3 regions of the Streptomyces sp. NPDC036813 genome follow, and region 1 is predicted to be linked to each of the others. Evidence: riboswitches for the same ligand, from Rfam matches in the RefSeq annotation. Region 1 holds a riboswitch; each other region holds the start of a gene.
The links. Region 1 has a riboswitch for cobalamin ahead of nicT (Nickel transporter NicT). Riboswitches for the same ligand answer to the same signal wherever they lie in the genome.

Region 2: it holds a riboswitch for cobalamin, as region 1 does, so the genes downstream of both, metE (5-methyltetrahydropteroyltriglutamate--homocysteine S-methyltransferase) here and nicT (Nickel transporter NicT) in region 1, are expected to answer to the same signal.
Region 3: it holds a riboswitch for cobalamin, as region 1 does, so the genes downstream of both, ACZ67Q_RS08730 (ribonucleoside-diphosphate reductase subunit alpha) here and nicT (Nickel transporter NicT) in region 1, are expected to answer to the same signal.

The regions. Positions count from the first base shown of each region.
Region 1 covers NZ_JBVJPV010000007.1:38,799-44,626, forward strand. The annotation lists gene dnaK (molecular chaperone DnaK) at 1-1,235, opposite strand, end outside; gene ACZ67Q_RS16310 (DUF4142 domain-containing protein) at 1,446-2,156, shown strand; gene ACZ67Q_RS16315 (glycoside hydrolase family 13 protein) at 2,228-3,871, opposite strand; gene ACZ67Q_RS16320 (ArsR/SmtB family transcription factor) at 3,957-4,316, opposite strand; cobalamin riboswitch at 4,442-4,626, shown strand; gene nicT (Nickel transporter NicT) at 4,654-5,757, shown strand; gene ACZ67Q_RS16330 (nucleoside hydrolase) at 5,754-5,828, opposite strand, start outside.
Region 2 covers NZ_JBVJPV010000002.1:654,906-660,733, reverse strand. The annotation lists partial or broken gene ACZ67Q_RS07045 (dienelactone hydrolase family protein) at 207-313, shown strand; partial or broken gene ACZ67Q_RS07040 (dienelactone hydrolase family protein) at 306-674, opposite strand; gene ACZ67Q_RS07035 (deoxyxylulose-5-phosphate synthase) at 858-1,187, shown strand; gene ACZ67Q_RS07030 (SCP2 sterol-binding domain-containing protein) at 1,594-1,929, shown strand; gene ACZ67Q_RS07025 (hypothetical protein) at 1,966-2,217, shown strand; gene ACZ67Q_RS07020 (hypothetical protein) at 2,296-4,233, shown strand; gene ACZ67Q_RS07015 (hypothetical protein) at 4,252-4,602, shown strand; cobalamin riboswitch at 4,601-4,829, shown strand; gene metE (5-methyltetrahydropteroyltriglutamate--homocysteine S-methyltransferase) at 4,983-5,828, shown strand, end outside.
Region 3 covers NZ_JBVJPV010000003.1:257,509-263,336, reverse strand. The annotation lists gene ACZ67Q_RS08745 (GlxA family transcriptional regulator) at 1-868, opposite strand, end outside; gene ACZ67Q_RS08740 (hypothetical protein) at 962-1,204, shown strand; gene ACZ67Q_RS08735 (ribonucleotide-diphosphate reductase subunit beta) at 1,117-2,130, opposite strand; gene ACZ67Q_RS08730 (ribonucleoside-diphosphate reductase subunit alpha) at 2,130-4,487, opposite strand; cobalamin riboswitch at 4,611-4,735, opposite strand; gene ACZ67Q_RS08725 (GNAT family N-acetyltransferase) at 4,788-5,294, opposite strand; gene mctP (monocarboxylate uptake permease MctP) at 5,368-5,828, opposite strand, start outside.

The DNA.
Region 1 (5,828 bases):
ACCGACGGCTGGTTGTCCTCCGCCGTCGTGAAGATCTCCGAACGCCGCGTGGGGATCGTCGTGTTGCGCTCGATGAGCCGGGTCATGATGCCGCCCTTGGTCTCGATGCCGAGCGACAGCGGGGTGACGTCCAGCAGAAGGACGTCCTTGACCTCGCCCTTGAGCACACCCGCCTGCAACGACGCGCCGACCGCCACCACCTCGTCGGGGTTGACGCCCTTGTGCGGCTCCTTGCCCGTCAGCTCCTTCACCAGCTCCGTCACGGCCGGCATCCGCGTCGACCCGCCGACCAGCACCACGTGGTCGATGTCCTTGACGGAGATCCCCGCGTCCCGCACCGCGTTCTGGAAGGGCCCCTTGCAGCGCTGCAGCAGATCCGCCGTCAGCTGCTCGAACTGCGCCCGCGTGAGTTTCTCCTCCAGATGCAGCGGACCCTGGGCGGAGGCGGTGACGTAGGGCAGGTTGATGCTCGTCTCCGTCGACGAGGACAGCTCGATCTTCGCCTTCTCCGCCGCCTCCCGCAGCCGCTGCACGGCCATCTTGTCCTTCGACAGATCGACGCCGTAGTTGTTCTTGAACCCGGTGACGAGGTGGTCGACGATCCGCTGGTCCCAGTCGTCGCCGCCGAGGTGCGTGTCGCCGTTGGTCGCCTTGACCTCGATCACACCGTCGCCCATCTCCAGCAGCGACACGTCGAACGTGCCGCCGCCGAGGTCGAAGACGAGCACCGTCTGGTCGTTGCCCTTGTCCAGCCCGTACGCCAGCGCGGCCGCCGTCGGCTCGTTGACGATCCGCAGGACGTTCAGGCCGGCGATCTCCCCGGCCTCCTTCGTGGCCTGCCGCTGGGCGTCGTCGAAGTACGCCGGTACGGTGATCACGGCGTCCGTGACGTCCTCCCCGAGGTACGCCTCCGCGTCCCGCTTGAGTTTCTGCAGCACACGCGCGGAGACCTCCTGCGCGGTGTACCGCTTGCCGTCGACGTCGCCGCTCTCCGGGAACCGCCAGGAGTGGTCGCCCGCATGCCGTTTCACGGACCGGGCCGTGCGCTCCACGTTCGTCACGGCCTGCCGTTTGGCGACCTCCCCGACGAGCACCTCGCCGTTCTTGGCGAAGGCGACGACGGACGGGGTGGTGCGGGCGCCCTCCGTGTTGGTGATGACGGTGGGCTCGCCGCCCTCCAGGACCGCGACCACCGAGTTCGTGGTGCCGAGATCGATTCCGACCGAACGCGCCATCGGGCTCTCCCTTCTCGGGTGCCGTAGCTGCCGGGGCTGCGGACGTGACCTCACATACCTGCATAAAACCCCAGCCGACCGCCGTCAAGGAAGATTTTTTACGGCGCCGCCCGAACACAACCGCCCTTGCCCCCGTACTCCTGTGCGTCCGACCGGACGACGACAGGAGGCATGGTGCGACTCTCGCGGACCGCGACGGGAACCCTTTTCGTGGGCGGAGCCCTCGGCCTGACCCTCGTCGCACTCGCCTATCCCGCCATGCTGGGCCTGCAGACGGTGTCCAGCGACACCTCACGTGTGATCGCCAACACCCAGTGGGGACCGCTCACGGAGGGCGACCGCGACTTCGTGGTGAAGGTGCGCGCGGCCGGCCTGTGGGAGTACCCCGTGGGGCAGATGGCCCTGAAGAAGAGCACCGACAAGGCGGTCCTCACGGCGGGCCGGCACCTCATCGACGGGCACGCGGCCCTGGACATCACCTGCCGCAGGGTCGCTCCGATGCTGAACATCACGCTGCCCAACCTGCCCAGCCCCCAGCAGCAGGGATTCGTCGCCACCCTCAACGCGGACAGCGGCAGGCAGTTCGACTCGGACTTCGCGAACATCCTGCGCATCACGCACGGCTCGATCTTCAACACGATCGCCAAGATCCGCTCCACGACGAAGAACACCCTGGTGCGCGCGCTGGCCGACCAGGCCAACGACACCGTGCTCGACCACATGACGGTCATGGAGAAGACCGGCCTGGTCAACTTCGACCAGGCCCTCTTCCAGCAGACCGCCCCGCCGAAGCTGCCCTCGAACGACGTCACCCCGCCGCCCCCGGCCGGGGGACAGCCGCAGGTGGTCCTCACCCCGCCGCCGAACCCGACGTCCGTCCCGGTCCCCCTGCCCGGCGACCCGTCCCCGACGGTGCGCTAGCCCACCGCCCCCGACGGTGCGCTAGCCCACCGCCCCCGACGGTGCGCTAGCCCACCGCCCCCGACGGCGCCCTAGCCCAGCCAGACCGTGGTGTCCGGGCCGAGCCGGCCGTCCTCCAGCGGGGCGCTGGCGAGCAGCACCTCACCGGCCGGCAGCGGTACCGCCCGCTCCGACAGGTTGGCGACGCACCGCCAGCCCTGAGAGCGGGCGAAGGCGAGCACACCGGCCGGGACGTCCTCGGCCCACCGCAGCTCCTCGCCCTCCACCAGCTTGCGGCGCAGTTTCAGCGCGGCCCGGTACAGCTCCAGTGTCGAGCCCTCCACGCCGTCCTGCGCCTGCACGGCGTACGACGCGAAGGACGACGGCTGCGGCAGCCAGGCGCCGCCCGCCCCGAAACCGTACGACGGGCCGCCGGCCGTCCACGGCAGGGGCACCCGGCAGCCGTCGCGGCCCTTGCGGACATGGCCCGTCTGCTCCCAGATCGGGTCCTGGAGCACCTCGGCCGGCAGCTCGGCGACCTCGGGCAGCCCCAGCTCCTCGCCCTGGTAGAGATACGCCGAGCCGGGCAGCGCCAGCATCAGCAGCGTCGCCGCGCGGGCCCGGCGCAGCCCGGCCGCCGGGTCGATCCGGGGCGCCTTGCCGCCGGACAGCAGCCAGGCGTTGTCGTCGGTGCCGGGCGGCAGCATCAGCCGGGAGGCGTGCCGGATGACGTCGTGGTTGGACAGCACCCAGGTGGCCGAGGCGCCGACGGCCCGCGCGCCGGCCAGCGACGCGGTGATGACCTCGCGCAGCGCGTCCGCGTGCCAGGGGGCCTGCAGATACTCGAAGTTGAACGCCTGGCCCAGCTCGTCCGGCCGGGCGTACAGCGCGCGGCGCTCCCCCGGCACCCACGCCTCGGCGATGGCCGCGCGGGGCGGGGAGTAGGCGTCGAGCAGGCGGCGCCAGTCCCGGTAGATCTCGTGCACCTCGTCACGGTCGTAGAAGGGATGGCTGCCCGGGGGCAGCACCGTGAGGGCCGCCTCGTCGCTCAGTTCGGGCGCGCCGAGGTCGCGCAGCGGCTCGGACAGGTCCTTGGCCAGGGCGTGCGCGACGTCCACCCGGAAACCGTCCACGCCGCGGTCGGCCCAGAAGCGCAGGGTGCGGCGCAGGTCGGCGCGGACCTCGTCGTCGGCCCAGTTCAGGTCGGGCTGCTCACGGGCGAACAGATGCAGGTACCACTGCCCGTCCGGCACTCGCTCCCAGGCGCTGCCGCCGAACACCGACTGCCAGTCCGAGGGCGGCAGCTCCCCGTGGACGCCACGGCCGTCGCGGAAGACGTACCGCTCCCGGGCGCGCGAACCGGGCCCGGCGCGCAGCGCCTCCTGGAACCAGGCGCCCTGATGCGAGGTGTGGTTGGGGACGATGTCGACGACGACCTTCAGGCCGAGCCGGTGCGCCTCGGCGACGAGGGCGTCGAAGTCGTCCAGGCTGCCCAGCCTCGGGTCGACGGCGCGGTGGTCGGCGACGTCGTAGCCGCCGTCGGCGAGTTCGGAGGGGTAGAACGGGCTCAGCCACAGCGCGTCGGCGCCGAGTGCGGCCAGATGGGTCAGGCGGTCGGTGATGCCGCGCAGGTCGCCGAGCCCGTCGCCGTCGGCGTCGGCGAAGCTGCGGGGATAGACCTGGTAGACGACGGCCTGCCGCCACCAGTCGGGGTCGCGGGAGGAGAGATCGGGCACGCGGTCTCCGTTCGCCGGTTCGGGCACGACAGGGAGATGACTGTCCACTTCGCCGCGCGAGGGAACGTGTCCGCGCCCGCTCGGGTCAGGCGCCGTCGGCGGTGCAGCGCGCGAGCAGCGTCCGTACGTCCGGGTCGACCACCCGGTAGCGGACCACCCGGCCCTGCTTCTCGCCCGCCACCGTGCCGGCCGCCCGCAGCAGCCGCAGTGCCTGCGACACGGCCGGGTCGTTCATGCCGGTCGCGATCGCCAGGTCGGACACCGCGAGCGGGCCGGTGCGGTGCAGGGCGAGCAGGAGAGCGAGCCGGTTGGGGTCGGCGAGCAGCGAGAAGCGGTCGGCCCAGCCGCGCACGTGGGCGGCGTCTCCGATGGCGGCGATGGCGTCACAGACACGGTGACCGTCGATGGTCCGGCGGTCGGCGCGGTCGGGAGGCACGAGGTGCATGCCCGCATTCTCCCGCCCCCGCCCGGGCCACCGGCCGCGGGCCCGCGGAACCCGGGCGGCTTATTCCCTCTGTGATCTTGGATACCTGCTCAGCTGTGCAGCTATGCAGAAGACGCTCCGCCCCCCTACCGTGGGCGGGCCGTGGTGTTCGGGAAGCCGGTGGGAAACCGGAGCGGCCCTCGCCACTGTGATCGGGGAAGTTCTCGTCCCGTCCGGCGCACGCCGGGCCACTGGTCGTACGGCCGGGAAGGCAGGGACGGCGGACGCACGACCCGTCAGCCAGGAGACCGGCCACGGCACTCACGAAGTGATCCACGAGGTGCTGGAGCGTGACCGGATGACCTTGCCCGACCCTGCCCCGACGACGACGACCGCGGCCGCCTTCAAGTGGCGCCGCGAGGACACCGTCAAGACCGCCGGCCTGCTGGCCGCCATCGCCGCCCTGCACGTCGCCGCCTTCGGGATCCTCTTCCTCCTCGTCGTGCCGGGCCACTACGAGGTCGGCTCCAAGGCGTTCGGCATCGGCCTCGGTGTCACCGCCTACACCCTCGGCGTTCGGCATGCGTTCGACGCCGACCACATCGCCGCCATCGACAACACCACCCGCAAGCTGATGGCCGACGGCAAGCGCCCGGTGTCCGTGGGCTTCTGGTTCGCGCTCGGCCACTCCAGCGTCGTCGTCCTGCTGGCGCTGCTGATCGCGGGCGGCACCTCGCTGGCCGGGAAGGTCATGAACGAGGGGTCGACCACCCACCAGGTGCTCGGCGTCCTCGGCACGTCCGTCGCCGGCACCTTCCTGTACCTCATCGCCGCCCTCAACCTGGTCGCCCTGTTCGGCATCCTGAAGGTGTTCCGGTCGATGCGGGCGGGCGCGTACGACGAGTCCGAGCTGGAGCGGCACCTGGACTCGCGCGGCTTCATGAACCGCTTCCTGGGCCGTCTCACCCGCTCGATCTCCCGGCCGGGCCAGATGTACCCGCTCGGCTTCCTCTTCGGCCTCGGCTTCGAGACCGCCACCGAGGTCACCCTGATGGTGATGGCCGGCTCGGGCGCCGCGGCCGGGCTGCCCTGGTACGCGATCCTGTGCCTGCCGCTGCTGTTCACGGCCGGCATGTGCCTCTTCGACACCCTGGACGGCACGTTCATGAACTTCGCCTACCAGTGGGCGTTCTCCAACCCCGTCCGCAAGGTGTTCTACAACCTGGCCATCACCGGCCTGTCCATCGCCGTCGCCTTCGTGATCGGCACCATCGAGCTGGTCGGCGTGCTGCACGACAAGTTCGGCCTCGACGACGGCGTCACCGGCTGGATCGCCGGCATCGACCTGGACAACGTCGGCTACCTCATCGTCGGCCTGTTCGTCCTGGTGTGGGCGGCGGCCCTGACGTACTGGAGGCTGGCCAGGGTCGAGGAACGCTGGACGGCCTCCGCCGCCGACTAGCGCTCGACCGTGTCCAGGTACAGCTTCACGTAGCGGTCGACGTCGACCTCCAACGCCACGTCCACCAGGGG
Region 2 (5,828 bases), on a different contig from region 1:
ACACACCGTCACGTCCTCACCTCTGAGACAGGCCAGCAACCATTCGCGAACGTCATCTCATGAAGAGTCCAGGCCGGACTGTCAAGCTCCTGAACCAGGACGCGCCAGGGCGAAGCGGGTCGCTCTGGACACGAAGGAAAACCCATTCTCCCTTCGTGGCCGACGCCACCGGCATCAACTCACCTGGGTTCGCCCGGCCGGCCCGAGCGTTCACCGCCGAGATGCAGCCGCGGGCGTCGAATGGCGCCTCGTGGTCTACGGCGGCGCCTTGCATGCCTTCCACCATCCGCCGGTCGACCGGACCGTGCTTCCTGCGGACTTCCGCGAGATCGTGAACGCCTGGCCAGTGCGTTGACCGTCCCGATCGCCCGCAGGTTGACGCCGGCGCGCCCGAGTTCCAGCCCGATGGCGCCCCCGGTGCCGTAGCCGACGGCGGCGATCCGGTCGGGGTCGGTCCGCGGTTCGGCGCGCACCACGTCGAGCGCCACGTGGCCGATGGCCCGCATCCGGTCGGGGTCGGCGAGCAGCGGCATGCAACGGGCCGGCATCTCGTCGGGGTCGCGCAAACAGCGCCCGCCGCAAATGTCGAAGGCCAGTGCCACGTACCCCAGCTCGGCGAGCGCATCGGCCCGGCCGCGCTCGACGTCGCTGAGCCCAGGGCCCTCCGGCCCCACCGATGAACGCCGTCGCGCAACCGGCTCTGTGACGGATGCTGTGAATCATCGCCGCATCCAGGGACACGCGCGTCGTCAGCACGTTGATCCGCAAGCGCCTGCCCAGGGTCTGTCCCTTCGGTCTTGCTGAATGTCACGGAAACCTGGTCGAGTTCGTTCCGGACGGGCCGTACTCTGGCCGGTATGGCCCACGCGAAGACCTCCTATGTCTGCCTGCCCTGTCGGGCCTCCTACAAGCAGCCGTACCTCGGTGACCACGACCGGCTCTGCCCGCGATGTGCCGAGCCGCTGATCCATGTGGGTTCCGCCTTCGCCCCGCCGCGGCGGCGCGACACCGCTGCATGGCGGACCCTGTCGGTGCTCTTGAATGCCGGTGTCCGCTTCCACAAGAGTTGCTGTGGCGGCCCTGGCTATCGTCCGCGCACACTCAGCGAGGTGCGCGAGCGAATGGCATACGCGCGAAAGACCGGTGAACCGCTCGCGCGTGCATTGGTGCGCCACGAGCTGCCGTAGCCCTTGGCGCAACAGAGGGACCATGGGGATCTTCGGCGACAACCCGACGGCAGGATCGGACACCGCGCTCCTCCGTTCCGGCTCGGCGGCCCGGACGGCCGGTTCCGGCACAGGCTGCGAGGTCTCCCCCACCGTGCCTAGGATGGAACGGCGGGACAAGCCGGCGGCGCCACCACGCCACCGCCTGCACCACTCAATCCGATCTCGTCATCACCGCATTCGGCACGTGCCGGGTCGGTGCTGAGCACGCCGGGCCACCCCAGGGCAGGCCCCGGCTCTGCAGCCGTTGATCCCGTGCCAGTCGGATTTCCCCGCTCCCTGTCGAGATACAGCAACGCGCTGGGGCATCGATCCGGAGTGGCTCGTCAATGAGAAATCCCGGCGTGCCGAGGCGGCCGGAGGAACCATGAAAGAGTCACTGCACAACCTCGCCGACAAGCTCTCGAAGAACCGCTCGTTGCGGCCGGGAAACATCGTGTTCCATCTGTCCGGAGACGGCGGCGGCACATACGTTCTCGAATGCGGGTCGAACGAGGTGAACGTTTCGGAGAACGTGGCGGCCGGCGTGGGCAGGCCCACCCTGGTCGAGGTGATCGGCGACGCGGCAGCCGTCCGTGCCGTTCTCGACGGACAGGTCGACGCACGGAAGCAGTTCCTTTCCGGCGGCATCCGGGTCCGCGGCGACCTGCGTTACGTCAGCGACAGCGCCCTCGAACTGGGGCTGCTGGACCAGCCGCTCTGACAGCCATTCCGCCATCCACCGAAGGGGTTTTCTGCCATGGCTACGACGACGGGGCAGGTACAACAACTGTCCATCCTTTCGCCGACCACGGCATGCGTCTGGATAGGTCCCACACCGGACAACGTCGAAGTGCTGGCTGTCAGTAACAACGGGTCGGCGGCCGACACCGCGTATGCGGCCAACCTCGTCCAGTCGCTCGCCGCCGCGGCGACCAACTATCGCACTGTCGCCGCCGGGCACGGCGACAGCGACGCAATAATCACCACGGTCCAGATCGACCCGGTGTGACGGTGAAGGGCGCGTGTTGTCATGGCTGTCACAGAAGGTTACGTTCAGCGGTTGTGGTCCGTGCAGGGGGGAGCCCCGATGGCGTGCCTGTGGGTGGGGCCCGACCCGGCGGCGAGCGAACTGCTGACCGTCCAGTCGAGCGCGGCAGAGTCCGAGGCCGCCCGCACCGCAAAGCGCCTGATGGTCCAGGTCATGGCGAACGCGCTCGTCACCGGACGCGCGGTCCAGGCCAACCACGCCGACGGCTCGGCCGAGGTGCTCGGGGTCGTTCTGACCGCCGGGAACATCAACACCCACCCCTTGCAGATGGACGCCCTGGAGGTCACCCAGGGCGTGCAGGACCTCGGCCATTCCGTACCGCTGGTGGCCGACAAGCGGACCGTGGTGCGAGCGTATCTGAGCTACTACGGCGGCGCGCCCGTCACGGTCACGGGCCAGTTGTCGGTGCGAAGGCCGTCGACCGCGCCGGTGGTCGTCACCTCCGCCAACACGGTGACCCTCAATCACGCTGACGCGGGTGACCTCACCCGCGCCCGTGACGACGCCAACCGCAGTCTCAACTTCGTGCTGCCGGCCGCCGCCACCGCTGCCGGCCAGCTCACGGTATGGCTGTCGGGCGTGACCGACAGCGTGACCGGAAACCCGATCGCGCTCGGCGGCGAACGCCGTCCCACGGTGACCTTCCAGCCCAGCCCTCCGCTGCGAGTGCGGATCGTCAGGTTCACCTACCAGCAGGGCACACCGCCGGTCACCCATGCTCCACGCAACATCGACTTCGACCTGCTGGTTTCCTGGCTCCGCCGGGCCTATCCGGTGCCCCAGGTGCTGCACTCGCAGGCCGTGGTGGCCGCCACGGCGCCGGTCCCGTTCGTCTCCAGCGACATCAACGCGCAGCTGGCCGCGATCCGCACCCAGGATGTCAGCGCCGGAACCGACGCGCGCACCCACTACTACGGCATGGTCAGCGACACGGGCTTCTTCATGCGAGGCGCTGCGGCGAGCGTCCCCGACACCAGCCCTGACCCGGCGGTCGTGGCCTGCGGTCCCACGGGAATACCCAGCGGAAGCTTCAGCTGGGACGTGGACGGGTCGTACGGAGACTGGTACGGGGGTCACGAACTGGGCCACACGTTGGGCAGGCGCCATCCGGGATTCTGCGGGGAGACCGCGGACGACCTCAACAACTACCCCTTCCCCGCCGGACAGCTGTCCAAGACCGATGCGGGGTTCGCGGGCTTCGACGTCGGCGATCCGGCCAACACCCGACCCATGACCGCCATGCCGGGCATCCAGTGGCACGACATCATGACCTACTGCGTTCGGGAGTGGCCGTCCGTCTACACCTACGAGGGGATCCGGAGCCGCCTGGTGGCCGAGAACGCCCTGCCGTCGTTCGCCAACGGTGGCGGCGGCCCTGCTCCCGGACAGACCGTGGTCAACGTCGTCGGCACCGTGAACCTGACGCAGGGCCGGGGAAGAATCGCCTTCGTCAATCCGGCTCCGAACGTGTCACCCACCGCCCCGGTACCGGACAGCCCCGTAACGCTGCGGTTCACCACCGCGGACGGCGTCGTGGTCGAAGAGCACGGCGCACCGGTCAAGCTCGACTCCGAGCTCGCCCCCGACGAGGACCGAGTCGGCATCGTCGACGCCACGGTCACCGCCGGCCCGGAGGTGTCCGCGGTCGAACTGGTCGTCGGCGGGGCCGTGGTGGACACCTTCCGTGCCGGGGCGGCACCACCGATCACGCGTGCCGTGCGTACCGAGCTGGTCGACGGCCGGAGGTTGAGGGTCGCAGCCGACCTGGTGCGGCCCGCCGAGGAGGGCCACACCTTCACCGTCCAGCTCAGCGATGACGAGGGCCGGACCTGGCAGACGGTCGGTGTGGGGCTCAAGACGCCGTCCGTCACCCTGGATCCGAGCCAGCTCGACTCCGGTCAAGAGCTGTTGGTACGCGTCATCGCGACCAACGGCTTCACCGCCGTGGTGGGACCCAGCGAGTCGTTCGTGATCTGATCCACGACACTCCGGGGCATGACGTCGGCCGATGGGCGACGTCATGCCCCGGCGAGCGTCACGGTGGCCGGGAGACGGGTCTCGTTCCGCACAAGTCCGACGCTGCCGAGACAACGCTGCCGGGACAATGCGGGACCGTTCCGGCACCCCCGCCCGCACCGCATCCGCACGGACATCGGCGTCATCGAGACGATCACCGCCGCGGTCGAGATGGAGGAGACTCTCTACGAGCTGCGGCGAGCACAGCGCCGGCGGGAAAGCGCCTGTGCGGCGGGCCTCCTGCCCCGTGGCCTGCGCGGTACGAACGTGATCCGCCTCACCGTGCAGATATTGAGCGTCCCGCTCTCTTCTCCCACGGTCACCCCCTAGGCTGGCCCGTGCAGCTGGTTCGCCCCGTCCGCCAGGCGGGATGCGTCGCAAGAGGGAACCCGGTGGGAATCCGGGACTGCCCCGCAGCGGTGAGCGGGAACGACCGCCGTCATACGCACTGGGCCCGGGGAGGGCCTGGGAAGCGACGGCCAGTAGGTGTCTCGTACGACTTCGTACGACGAGACGTGCCCGCGAGTCCGAAGACCTGCCAACTGCCCGTGTGCGAACCACTCGTGCGCGGACATCCCGGTGACCTCGAGGGCGGGTCGGCGAACACACCGAACGGACGGCCGTCGGCCGGCACCGTCCGGCATGTTGTTCCTTCGCGTCCTCACCCCGTTTCCGGGATCTCAGGGATTCATCTCGCGAAGGAGATCTCCGTGACCACCAAGCCCGCAGCCGCGGCAGCACGGGCCACCGTGTACGGCTACCCCCGCCAGGGACAGAGCCGGGAACTGAAGAAGGCGATCGAGGGTTACTGGAAGGGCCGCATCACCGCCGACGCCCTCCACGCCACGGCCGCCGACCTGCGCCGTACGAACTGGCAGCGGCTCGCCGAGGCCGGCATCGACGAGGTGCCCACCGGCGACTTCTCGTACTACGACCACGTCCTGGACACCACCGTCATGGTCGGCGCCGTCCCCGCCCGCCACCGGGACGCCGTGGCCGCCGATCCGCTCGACGGGTACTTCTCGATGGCCCGCGGCACGCAGGACGTCGCGCCGCTGGAGATGACCAAGTGGTTCGACACCAACTACCACTACCTGGTGCCCGAGCTGGGTCCGGACACGGTCTTCGCCGCCGACGCGAGCAAGCAGGTCGACGAGCTGAAGGAGGCGCTGGCACTGGGGCTCACCGCCCGGCCCGTGCTGGTCGGCCCGGTCACCTACCTTCTGCTGGCCAAGCCTGCACCCGGCACATCGCCCGACTTCGAGCCGCTCACCCTGCTGGACCGGCTGCTGCCGGTGTACGCCGAAGTCCTGGCCGACCTGCGCGCCGCAGGAGCCGAGTGGGTCCAGCTGGACGAACCCGCCCTCGTCCAGGACCGCACACCGGCCGAACTCGACGCCGCCACCCGCGCCTATCGAGACCTCGGCGCCCTCACCGACCGGTCCAGGCTGCTCGTCGCGTCCTACTTCGACCGGCTCGGCGAGGCCCTGCCGGTACTCGCCAAGGCCCCGGTGGAGGGCCTGGCCCTGGATTTCACCGAGGCCGCCGCCGCCAAC
Region 3 (5,828 bases), on a different contig from region 1:
ACCCGGTACGCCAGGCGATCGCGTCCATCGTCTCGTCCGTCGCCTCCAGCAGCCGCTGCGCCAGCAGCACCCGCTGGCGAAGGATCCACCGGTACGGCGTCGTGCCGGTCTCCTGCTGGAAGCGCCGGGCGAAGGTGCGCGGCGCCATGTGGGCCCGCGCGGCGAGCTGTTCGACGGTCACCTCCTGATCGAGGTGCTGCTCCATCCACGCCAGCACCTCGCCGACGGTGTCGCAGGAGTCCTTCGGCAGGGGGCGTTCGATGTACTGCGCCTGCCCGCCGTCCCGGTGCGGCGGCACGACCATGCGCCGGGCGATCTTGTTGGCGACCTCCGGTCCCTGCTCCTTGCGCACCAGGTGCAGACAGGCGTCGATGCCGGCGGCGGTGCCCGCCGAGGTGATCACCGGATCCTCGTCGACGTAGAGCACGTCCGGCTCGACGACCGCCCGCGGGTACTGCCGCCGCAGCTCCTCGGCGTGGTGCCAGTGCACCGCGCAGCGCCGCCCGTGCAGCAGCCCGGCGGCGCCCAGCACGAACACGCCGGAGCACACGCTCAGCACTCGCGACCCGCGCTCCGCCGCACGCACCAGGGCATCCAGCAGTGCCGGCGGATAGATGCGGTGCGTGTAGTCGTCGCCCGCCGGGACGACGATCAGATCGGCCTCCGCCAGCCGGTCCAGGCCGTACGGCGTGGACACGGTCAGCCCGCCGACATGCGTGCCCAGCGCCGGGCCCTCGGCGGAGACGACCGCGAAGTCGTACATCGGCAGTCCGTCGTCGCTCCGGTCGAGACCGAAGACCTCGCACACGACCCCCAGTTCGAAGGGATGCACGCCGTCGAGCAGGACGGCCGCCACGTTCTTCAGCATGCTGCCAGTGTGCCTCGCCGATGGCAGTAATTCGAGGCTCTACGGCAGTCCTGCCACTCACGGTAAGGAGTGTCCCGCGCGAGAGTGGTGTCCATGAACGGAAACCAGATCGAAGGTCTCATCGGAATGCTCTTCACCCTGGGGATCCTGGTCCTCCTGATCCTGCCGTCCCTGCTCGGCACCGTGCGCGAGCGGCGGATGGACCGGCAGATCAAGGAGGCCCAGGAGACCAGGGGAGAGACCACGCCTCAGAAGTCCTCGTCCAGGTCGACGGTGCCCTCCACCGCGACCTGGTACGCAGACGGGCGCCGCTCGAAGAAGTTGGTCAGCTCCTGAACGCCCTGCAGCTCCATGAAGGAGAAGGGGTTCTCCGAGCCGTACACGGGGGCGAAGCCGAGCCGGGTGAGCCGCTGGTCGGCGACACACTCCAGGTACTGCCGCATCGAGTCGGTGTTCATGCCCGGCAGGCCGTCGCCGCACAGGTCGCGCGCGAACTGCAGCTCGGCCTCGACGGCCTCCTCGAGCATGTCGGTGACCTGCTGCCCGAGCTCCTCGTCGAAGAGGTCCGGCTCCTCCTTGCGGACGGTGTCGACCACGTCGAAGGCGAACGACATGTGCATGGTCTCGTCACGGAACACCCAGTTGGTGCCGGTGGCGAGACCGTGCAGCAGGCCCCGGCTGCGGAACCAGTACACGTACGCGAAGGCGCCGTAGAAGAACAGGCCCTCGATGCACGCCGCGAAGCAGATGAGGTTCAGCAGGAAGCGGCGCCGGTCGGCCTTGGACTCGAGGCGCTCCAGCTTCTCGACCTCGTTGATCCACTTGAAGCAGAAGCCGGCCTTCTCCCGGATGGACGGGATGTTCTCCACCGCGTCGAAGGCGGCCGCGCGGTCCTCCGGGTCGGGCAGGTACGTGTCCAGCAGCGTCAGATAGAACTGGACGTGCACGGCCTCCTCGAAGAGCTGCCGCGACAGGTACAGGCGCGCCTCGGGCGAGTTGATGTGCTTGTAGAGCGTCAGCACCAGGTTGTTCGCGACGATCGAGTCGCCCGTCGCGAAGAACGCCACCAGACGGCCGATGAGGTGCTGCTCCGCCGGAGTCAGCTTCGCGAGGTCGGCGACGTCCGAGTGGAGGTCGACCTCCTCCACGGTCCAGGTGTTCTTGATGGCGTCCCGGTAACGCTCGTAGAAGTCCGGGTAGCGCATGGGGCGCAAGGTCAGTTCGAAGCCCGGGTCGAGGAGATTCGTGTTACGGGTGGTCATTACTGGCAGGCCTCGCAGGACTCGGGGTTTTCCAGGGAGCAGGCGATCGCCTCTTCGGAGGGCGCCTGCTGGACGGGGACGGTGGCCTGCGCCTGGGCGGCGCGGGCGATGCGCGTCGCCGGGCGCGAACGCAGGTAGTACGTCGTCTTCAGCCCGGACTTCCAGGCGTAGGCGTACATCGAGGAGAGCTTGCCGATCGTCGGCGTCTCCAGGAACAGGTTGAGCGACTGCGCCTGGTCCAGGAACGGGGTCCGGGCCGCCGCCATGTCGATCAGGCCGCGCTGCGGGATCTCCCACGCCGTGCGGTACAGCCGCCGTACGTCCTCGGGGATCCAGGCGAAGTCCTGCACCGAGCCGCTCGACTCGCGCAGCGCCTCACGGGTGCGGGCGTCCCACACGCCGAGCTGCTTCAGTTCGGCGACCAGATAGGAGTTCACCTGGAGGAACTCGCCGGACAGCGTCTCGCGCTTGAACAGGTTCGACACCTGCGGCTCGATGCACTCGTACACGCCCGCGATGGAGGCGATGGTGGCGGTCGGCGCGATGGCGAGGAGCAGGGAGTTGCGCATGCCGGTTTCGGCGATACGGCGGCGCAGTGCCTCCCAGCGCTCCGGCCAGGTCAGTTCCACGTCGTAGTGGTCGGGGTGCAGCACGCCGCGCGCGGTGCGGGTCTTCTCCCAGGCCGGCAGCGGGCCGTTGCGCTCGGCGAGGTCGGCGGAGGCCTCGTACGCGGCGAGCATGACGCGCTCGGCGATCCGGGTGGACAGGGCCATGGCCTCGGGGGAGTCGAACGGCAGCCGCAGCTTGAAGAAGACGTCCTGCAGTCCCATCGCGCCCAGGCCGACCGGGCGCCACTTGGCGTTGGAGCGGCCCGCTTGCTCGGTCGGGTAGAAGTTGATGTCGACGACGCGGTCGAGGAAGGTGACGGCCGTGCGGACGGTGGCGTCCAGCCGCTCCCAGTCGATGTCCCCGTCGGCCACGAACGCGCCGAGGTTGACCGAGCCGAGGTTGCAGACGGCCGTCTCACCGTCGTCGGTGACCTCAAGGATCTCCGTGCAGAGGTTGGAGGAGTGGACCACGTGGCCCGGCAGGGCCGTCTGGTTGGCGGTGCGGTTGGCTGCGTCCTTGAAGGTCATCCATCCGTTGCCGGTCTGCGCGAGGGTGCGCATCATGCGGCCGTACAGCTCGCGGGCCGGAAGCGTCTTCTTCGCCAGCCCCGCGTCCTCCGCCTTGCGGTACGCGGCGTCGAACTCCTCGCCCCACAGGTCGACCAGCTCCGGCACGTCGGCCGGCGAGAACAGCGACCACTGCGCGTCCGCGTTGACCCGGCGCATGAACTCGTCCGGGATCCAGTGCGCGAGGTTCAGGTTGTGCGTACGGCGGGCGTCCTCACCGGTGTTGTCCCGCAGCTCCAGGAACTCCTCGATGTCGGAGTGCCAGGTCTCCAGGTACACCGCGGCCGCGCCCTTGCGCCGCCCGCCCTGGTTCACCGCGGCGACCGAGGCGTCCAGCGTCTTCAGGAACGGCACGATGCCGTTGGAGTGCCCGTTGGTGCCGCGGATCAGCGAACCGCGGCTGCGGATGCGGGAGTACGACAGCCCGATGCCGCCGGCGTGCTTGGAGAGCCGCGCGACCTGGTGGTAGCGGTCGTAGATGGAGTCCAGCTCGTCCAGCGGGGAGTCGAGGAGATAGCAGGACGACATCTGGGGGTGCCGGGTGCCGGAGTTGAAGAGGGTGGGGGAGGAGGGCAGGTAGTCGAGGCGGCTCATGAGCCCGTAGAGCGCCGCGACCTCGTCCACGGAACGGACGGTGTCGTCCTCGGCGAGGCCGCTCGCCACCCGCAGCAGGAAGTGCTGGGGCGTCTCGATCACCTTGCGGGTGATCGGGTGCCGCAGGAGGTAGCGGCTGTGCAGGGTGCGCAGGCCGAAGTAGCCGAAGCGGTCGTCGGCGCGGGTGTCGACGAGGGCGTCGAGCCGCTCGGCGTGCAGCCGTACGAACGCCGCCGTCCGGTCCGCGATGAGCCCCTCGCGGTGCCCCACGGTGACCGACTCCGTGAACGACGTGACGCCCTGGGAGGCGGCCTGTGCGCGGATGGTGAGGGTGAGCAGACGGGCGGCCAGCCGGGAGTAGGCGGGGTCCTCGGAGATGAGTCCGGCGGCGGCCTCCGTGGCCAGCTCCCGCAGCTCCGCCTCGTCGGCGTGCGCCGAGCGGCCGCGCAGCGCGGCGGCGGCGACCCGGCCGGGGTCGGCGTCGGGGAGGTCGATGGTCAGCTCGGTCAGGGTGCGCAGCAGCGCGGCACCGGGACCGTCCTGCTCCCGCTCGGTGGCTGAGGCCGGATCGGCTGGCGCGATGGTCACGTGGGGCTCTCCCTCGCTCGGCACGGGGCCTCGGCGAGGGCAGGGGGCAGCACACGAGCGCACGCGGCGTCGCGTCCACCGGCCCATTCCACGAGGCCCGGACGTCAGGGCACGCCGGCCGGGTGGCCGGGTGCACTGTCGGCAGGTCCTCGGACTGGACCAGCGTGCGCGAAGCACGCATGTACACCGTTGCGGGACAGTTCCGGATTCGCACCGGATTCCCCTGCGACGACAGCGAGCATGAGCATACATCTAGTGCCGGGCTGTCGCGTCACCCCCAGATGTTGTGTTGCGCTGATCTCACAGCGTCAACTCGTAGGTGAGGAGCATGATGTCGTCGAGGTCGGGGAGCGGGTTCCAGTCCCGCTCGGGCGTACGGACGAAGCCCAGCCGTTCGTAGAGGCGGTGGGCGGTGACCATGGTCCGCTGGGTCGACAGAACGATCGCTCCGCAGCCGTCGACGGCCCGGGCCCGGTCGATGCAGGCCCGCACCAGCGCCTCACCGGCGCCTTGGCCGCGAGCCGCGCGGGCGACGGCCAGCATGCGGATCTCGGCCTCGCCGGGACGCGCGATGTCGGCCATGGGGCCGCCGGCCGGTACGAAGGTGACGCCGCCGAGAAGGGTGTCGTCGGCCGTGGCGACGAGCACCTCGGCCGCGGCGGCACGCTTGGCGACGTCGCGCAGCTCGCCGAGGTACTCGTCGCTCTCGCCGAAGTCCAGGAGCCCGTCCTGGAGATAGGCCTGGGCTGTGATCTCGCCGAGGGCGGCGTGTTCATGGGGTGCGACGGGCCGGATCACGATGTCCATGACGGTGAGTGTGCCCCACGGGTACGACGACGGGCCGCCGGTTTTTCTCCGGCGGCCCGTGCGCGTGGGTTGCTCAGTGACCGGCGCCCGCCGTGGCCGGGGGGAGTTCGGTCTGGACGCCCGGGTCGCCGGCGTCCGCCGTGTAGTCCTCCGGCCGGGTCTCGTCGACGCCCTCGGGGGCCTTGACGGCCTTCAGGACGAGCGTGAGGACCACGGTCACCGCGACGTTCAGCACGAACGCCGTGAGGCCGATGTAGCCGATCTCGCCGATGCCGGGGATCTCCTTCGCGGAGCCGCCGAAGTGCTTCTGCGTCGGCGAGGCCACCCCGTACGCGGCCAGCGTGCCGTAGGCCATGCCGACCGCCCAGCCCGCCAGCAGTGCCCAGCGGTGGAACCAGCGCGTGAACAGGCCGCCGACCAGGGCCGGGAAGGTCTGCAGGATCCAGATGCCGCCCAGCAGCTGGAAGTTGATCGCGACCGTCTTGTCCATGGTGAGGACGAAGACCAGCGCGCCCACCTTCACCAGCAGGGAGA